DNA from 2 places in the Delftia sp. genome. Region 2 is predicted to be linked to the other one. Evidence: riboswitches for the same ligand, from Rfam matches in the RefSeq annotation. Region 2 holds a riboswitch; the other holds the start of a gene.
The links. Region 2 has a riboswitch for glycine ahead of gcvT (glycine cleavage system aminomethyltransferase GcvT). Riboswitches for the same ligand answer to the same signal wherever they lie in the genome.
Positions count from the first base shown of each region.

Region 1: another riboswitch for glycine. It lies ahead of AC5I49_RS00010 (D-amino acid dehydrogenase); the one in region 2 lies ahead of gcvT (glycine cleavage system aminomethyltransferase GcvT).

Region 1 is NZ_JCABYI010000001.1:5,068-8,474, forward strand. Features, by position in the region: partial or broken gene AC5I49_RS00005 (beta strand repeat-containing protein) at 1-1,354, opposite strand, end outside; glycine riboswitch at 1,743-1,853, shown strand; gene AC5I49_RS00010 (D-amino acid dehydrogenase) at 1,947-3,278, shown strand; gene AC5I49_RS00015 (FIST signal transduction protein) at 3,320-3,407, opposite strand, start outside.
Region 2 is NZ_JCABYI010000020.1:189,362-192,768, reverse strand. Features, by position in the region: gene AC5I49_RS11710 (fatty acid--CoA ligase) at 1-1,016, opposite strand, end outside; glycine riboswitch at 1,186-1,297, shown strand; glycine riboswitch at 1,313-1,431, shown strand; gene gcvT (glycine cleavage system aminomethyltransferase GcvT) at 1,490-2,623, shown strand; gene gcvH (glycine cleavage system protein GcvH) at 2,759-3,133, shown strand; gene gcvP (aminomethyl-transferring glycine dehydrogenase) at 3,205-3,407, shown strand, end outside.

The DNA of each region.
Region 1 (3,407 bases), on a different contig from region 2:
GCTGCATTCCCCCGATAGGGTTGGGCAGATTCGTTACCGTGAAATTATCGACAACAATGTTGGAAACCGTGCCTCCTGTACCGTTGCTTGCGGCAACGGAAATGGCCGAGCCCTTGTTATTGCCGTAATTTCCATTCCATATCGCGGAATTGATCGTGCTATTGGTAAAGAATACGTTTTGTGCGCCTTGATGAATCTCCGCGTACAGCTCGCAGTTGAACGGCGTCCCCTCTCCAGCAGGGGTTGGAGCCACATTCACCAGGCCGACGCGATCAATGGTGATATTGTTCGCCGTGGAGCCAACGACGAATACCGCTTCGCCACAGGTCATATTGGGCGAATTGGTGAGCGTGATGTTCTTCCCACCAAGATAAAAAGTTTCCCAGGGGGAGTCCGCCCAGTTCTGGACTTGTATGACTCCCCCGAAATCGATGGTCAACGAGCCCGTGCCGGCTGGCACGGTGCCTTTGAGCCAGTACCAGGCACCACCGGCACCAGTGGTGGTGCCCGTATCGCCGCCGCTGATCATCTGGGTTTGACCACAGGCATTGGTGGCTCCCGTCACGGCGCCGGACTGGGCTCCGCTGATGAATGTATTGGCACAGCGCACGTAAACCGTCTGATTGTCGACATACGGATGGAGGTTTCCCGCCGCATCCTTGGATGTCCCGCTCTGTATGGTCCGTACCGACGTGGTCAGTGTCGGCGCAAAGACGATGGAAACATCGGCACTCGGATCCAGCGTTTGCAGCGTGTAGTTGGCTGCCTGAATGGCCGCTCGCAGCGTACATGCGCCAGCAAAGGTGCCCCCCAGCGTGCTGACACAGGTGGTTGGTGTCGTTGCATTGGCATTGGGAGCGTCGCTGTTGTCGGTGACCGTGAAGACGATGGTCGCCGCCAGTGCCGTGGATGAGATACCCGCGCATGAAAGCAGCAGCAAAGAGAAAAGGCACTTCGCTGCACGCCACTTGCGAAAAAATGCCGAACCAGGCAGGCGATTGAGAGCATGCATGATATTCCCCGTTCTCTCAAGGAGATATGACAGGAAAATGATTTTCCCAATGGCAATGGCCATCAGTTGTACCCAGCGCATTTGCATCGCCGTACCTCGGATAGTTCTATTTGAATCACGAGCCCACAACTCACCTTGCAGCCGGTGAGTTTGGAAGCAAAATTTTTCGCGCAGATCCTGCGCGTCAATCAAAAAAAGGCGGATTTCCATCAACGCTTGCGCGCTGCTCCACTGCCCATTGAGCGGACACACCTTCAGTCGGGTTTGCGACGCAAAACATTCCTCCCTCGACAAACCATATTCACCGTGCTTGTATTTTTTCAGTGACGGACCAGTTTCCATGGACCCGCACCTGTGCAACGGTAAGTCGCCTATCAGACATATATACAACCCATGGTTAACCCATGCAGGTCCAATCGACCAGAACATGCACTGACAAACCACTGCACATATCGATAGGCTAAATCATGTTTTTTTCTATTTCAATAGTTTTTTTACATGAAGCCAGAGACTCGTACCAGCGCTACGAGGGAGGCGCTTGAGCGATCTAGGGAATACCCTGAATCAGCCACACCACATACAGGTAACTGGTGGTATCCCCAATACGACTGGAGCTGGCTGCGCAAGCCCCATAGAATCGCCCCTGCAGGAGAGCAGGCGGGCGCCACGGTGCCGAGCCTCACCGAAGGCGCAAACTCCCATACACGCTCAGGTTCCGTACTGCAAACACAACATGCCGTCTGGAGAGCCGCCGCACGCAATGTGCGGCGCACCGAAGGAGCAAGCCCCGTTCCCATGGATGGTGGTGAATCTCTCAGGTACCAAGGACAGGGGGAGCGGCAGCTGCGTCACGACGGACGCCGGCTGCCTGCTATCCAGACCATAGCGGCCAGCTTTCGCGTGACCCGGCACATGCCTTTGAAAGGGCATCGTCATGCGCGTCATCGTTCTCGGAGCCGGCCTGATCGGCACCACGTCGGCCTACTATCTGCAATCCCTCGGTCATGAAGTGACCGTCATCGACCGCCAGGCCGCGCCCGGCGCCGAAACCAGCTTCGCCAACGGCGGGCAGATCTCGGTCAGCCACGCGGAGCCCTGGGCCAACCCCGGCGCACCGCTGAAGTTGCTGGGCTGGCTGGGCCGGCAGGACGCCCCCCTGCTCTTCCGCCTGCGCGCCGACATGCGCCAGTGGCTCTGGGGCCTGTCCTTCCTGCGCAACTGCACGCCCGCGCGCACGCGCCACAACATCCAGCAGATCGTTCGCCTGGGCACCTACAGCCGCGAGGCCCTGCAGCAGCTGCGTGCCGACACCGGCATCCAGTACGAGCAGCGCACGCAGGGCATCCTGCACTTCTATACGAACGCCCGCGAGTTCGAGGGCGCGCTCAAGCCCACCGAGCAGATGCAGGCCCTGGGCTGCGACCGCCGCCTGATCGATGCCGACGAAGCCGTGCGCCTGGAGCCGGCCCTGGCCCATGTGCGCGGGCAGATAGCGGGCGCCACCTATACGGCCGAGGATGAATCAGGCGACGCCAACCTCTTCACACGCGAGCTGGCGCGCATCGCCGCCGCCACGGGCGTGCAGTTCCGCCAGAGCCACCACGTGACGGCGCTGCGCACCACGGGTGCGGGCGCCAGCCGCCATATCGACCATGTGGAGGTGACCAATGCCGATGGCCGCTATGAACGCATCCAGGGCGACGCCTATGTGCTGGCCATGGGCTCGTTCAGCCCGCTGCTGGCCCAGCCGCTGGGGTTGCGCCTGCCCATCTACCCGGCCAAGGGCTACTCCGTGACCCTGCCGGTGCTGGACCCCGCCAAGGCCTATCAGGTCAGCCTCACGGACGACGAGTTCAAGCTGGTGTTCTCGCGCTACACGGGCGCGCAAGGCGACCGCCTGCGCATTGCGGGCACGGCCGAGTTCAACGGCTACGACCGCAACCTGGACCCCGTGCGCTGCGAGGCCATCGTGCGGCGCGTGCAGCAGCTGTTCCCCGGCGCCGGCGATACCGGCCGCGCCCAGTTCTGGAGCGGCCTGCGCCCCGCCACGCCCAGCAATGTGCCGCTGATCGGACGCTCGCCCATCGCCAACCTGTTCCTGAACACCGGCCACGGCACGCTGGGCTGGACCCATGCCTGCGGCTCCGGCATGGCGCTGGCCGACCTGGTCAGCGGCAGGCGGCCGGCCGTGGATTTCGATTTTCTGGGAGCCGCAGCCATGGACCCGGATCGCAGCGCAGGCACGGTGCGCCCGCGCGCGGTCTGAGGTGCGGACGGCGTGTACGACGTGTACGACGTGTACGACGCCTAGGCAGTGAACACCGTCAGCACCCCGGCGAAGCGGTGCAGGCGGGCGTCCATGATCTCGGCTTCGGCAACGAAGCCGATCAATGGC
Region 2 (3,407 bases):
CGCGGCAGCAGGACGGACATGCAGGGGCCCATTTCCGTGGTGCCGTAGACCTGGACCAGGTCGCTGCCGACCTTGCGCGTCCATTCGCGGATCAGGTGCGGCGCCATGGAGGCGCCGCCGTACTCCACCAGCCTCAGCGCGGGCGCCTGCTCAGGCGAGGCGATGGGGTCGGCCAGCAGCATGGTGATCATGGTGGGCGCCGCGAAGAAGAAGCTCACGCGCTCTTCGCGGATCAGGCGCCAGGCCTCGGCCACGTCGAAGCGGCGCAGCAGCACCTGGGTGGCGCCGGCCTGCAGGCGCGGCAGAAAGCTGGTGTGCAGCTCGGCCGTGTGGTTGAGCGGCGCCATGGCCAGGCCCACGTCGTCGCGCGTGAACTGCATGGTCTGGTGCATGAGGGCGTTGTGCGCCAGCTTGCTGCGGTGCGTATGCAGCACGCCCTTGGGCCGGCCCGTGGTGCCGCTGGTGTACATGAGGATGCAGGGGTCGCTCTCGCGCACATGGGCCTGGGGCGGCGCGCTGCTGCGGCCCCTGGCCAGGGCGGACAGGCGCTGCGTGGCCCAGACCGGCAGCGGGTCGGCCGGGGCATCGTCGGCAAAGATCCAGTGCTCGATGCCTGCGCCAGTGCCGCCGCCTTCGGCCTTGAGCAGGGCCTGGGCGCGTGCGGCCACCTCGCCGCCCTCGTGCTCGAAGACCAGGGCGCGCGCTGCGCCGTCCTTGAGGATGAAGGCCAGCTCCTGCGCCGCCAGCCGGTAGTTGATGGGGTTGAAGATGGCGCCCAGGCGCGCGGCCGCCAGCATGGTGAAGACAAAGGCCGGCGTGTTGTAGAGGAAGGCGGCGACCACGTCGCCATGGCCTATGCCCAGCTCGGCCAGGCCATGGGCGTGGCGGTTGACTTCGGCATCGAGCTGGGCGTAGGTCCAGGCGCGGCGCTCGCCGCCCTCCCACGCGACCAGGGCTTCCTTGTTCGGCAGGTAACGTGCCGGCCAGGCCAATGTGTCTCCCAGCGTCTGCTGCATGTGCGCTTCTTCCTTCTCGCTCACGAGATTTCATATATCGATGCACCTCAATGTAGGAGATTTTTTAGACAGTTATGCAATTTGCAAATGCATCCATGCAGGCAAGCGCATGGAGTTGCAGCCGGCCCGCGGAAATCCCGAAGCCGCGCGGACGCTGGCCGCAGCTAGAATGCGCCGGTCAGGAGAGAGTGCCCGCCCGGCCGCAACGGTCGCAGGCAGCGGCACCGCCGAAGGCGCAGGGTTCGCCCCGAACGCTCAGGCAAAAGGACTGGCACCGCCTGCCGCCACGGCCGCAGGCGTTCCTAGCTGGAGAGAGATGCAGGGCACGGCGGTGTGCCCCATCCACCGAAGGAGCAAGCCCCACGCATGGAAGGTGCGGGTGAATCTCTCAGGTAAAGCGGACAGCAGGGCAGCACATCCCGGAGGACCGGGATGGCGTTATGCCTTGTTCCTTGCCTGAAAGAGAGCCCTCCTTGTCCGCTGCCTCCACCACCGATCTGCTCAGGACCCCGCTGTTCGACCTGCACCAGGAACTGGGCGCGCGCATGGTGCCGTTTGCCGGCTACTCCATGCCCGTGCAATACCCGCAGGGGCTGATGGCCGAGCACCTGCACACCCGCGAGGCGGCAGGCCTGTTCGATGTCTCGCACATGGGCCAGATCAGCCTGCGCGGTGCCGACGCCGGGGCCGCGCTGGAGTCGCTGATGCCCATGGACGTGCTGGGCCTGGGCGAACACCGCCAGCGCTACGGCCTGCTGCTCAATGAGGCGGGCGGCATTCTGGACGACCTGATGTTCGTGCGCCGCGAGGACGACCTGTTCCTGATCGTCAACGGCGCCTGCAAGCATGAAGACCTGGCGCACATCCAGGCCCGCATCGGCCAGCGCTGTGAAATCGAGCCCCAGTTCGACCGGGGCCTGCTGGCGCTGCAGGGCCCGCAGGCCGCAGCCGCCATGGAGCGCCTGCTGCCCGACACGGCCGGCCTGGTGTTCATGACAGGCGGCCACTTCGACTGGGAGGGGGCCGAGCTGTACATCGCGCGCAGCGGCTATACCGGCGAGGACGGCTTCGAGATCTCCTTGCCCGCCAGCCACGCCGAGGCCTTTGCCCGTGCCCTGCTGGCCCAGCCCGAAGTCAGGCCCGTGGGCCTGGGCGCGCGCAATTCGCTGCGCCTGGAAGCCGGCCTGTGCCTGTACGGCAACGATCTGGACACGACCACCACCCCGGCCGAGGCCGCCCTGAACTGGGCCGTGCAGAAGGTCCGCCGCGCAGGTGGCGAGCGCGAAGGCGGCTTTCCCGGCGCGGCCACCGTGCTGGCCCAGCTGCAATCGCCCGAGCTGCTCACGCGCAAGCGCGTGGGCCTGGTGGCCCTGGAGCGCGTGCCCGTGCGCGAAGGCACGGAACTGCTGGATGCCGGCGGCCGCAAGGTCGGCCAGGTCACCAGCGGCCTGCTGTCGCCCACGCTGAACCAGCCCGTGGCACTGGCCTATGTGGAGCCGGGCAGCGCCGCCATCGGCACCACGCTGCAGGCCATGGTGCGCGGCAAGGCCGTGCCCATGCAGGTGCAGGCCACGCCCTTCGTGGCGCCCCGCTATCACCGCGGTTGAGGACAGCCTGCGCGCTTGGCGTGGATCGAGTTCGGCGGATTCGTTTTTCCTGCCATCGCATGCCGCTACAGTGCGCACTGACCTTTCTCAAACCGCCTTTCACAGGTTTCTTTTCAGTTTCTATCGGAGCAAGCCATGAGCATCCAGTATTCCAAGGACCACGAGTGGATCAACGCCGCCAACCCTGACGCGGCCATCGTCGGCATCACCCTCCACGCGCAGGACGCGCTGGGCGACGTGGTGTTCGTCGACCTGCCCGCCGTGGGCACCAGCTTCAACCAGGGCGATGTGGCCGGCGTGGTCGAGTCCGTCAAGGCCGCCGCCGATGTCTACATGCCCGTCAGCGGCGAGATCGTCGAAGTCAACGAGGCCCTGCGCGACGACCCCTCCCTGGCCAACAGCGACCCGCTGGGCGAAGGCTGGTTCTTCAAGGTCAAGCTCAGCGACGCAGGCCAGCTGGCCGCGCTGCTCGACGAAGCCGCCTACACGGCCTTTGCCCAGAGCAACTGACGCCACTTTCCGGCCAGGACGGGCGCCAGGGCCCGCCCTGGCGCTTTTCAGCTTTTGAGACAGGTCCCTCCATGCTGATGTCCTCCACCCAGCCCCTTGCCGCCCTCGAGAACGCCACCGAATTCGTGGCCCGCCATATCGGCATCGCGCCCGAAGACGAGGCCCACATGCTCAGCGCCATCGGCGCGGCATCGCGCGATGCGCTGATCGACGCCATCGTCCCGCCCTCCATCCGGCGCCACCAGCCCATGGCGCTGCCGCCAGCGGCCACCGA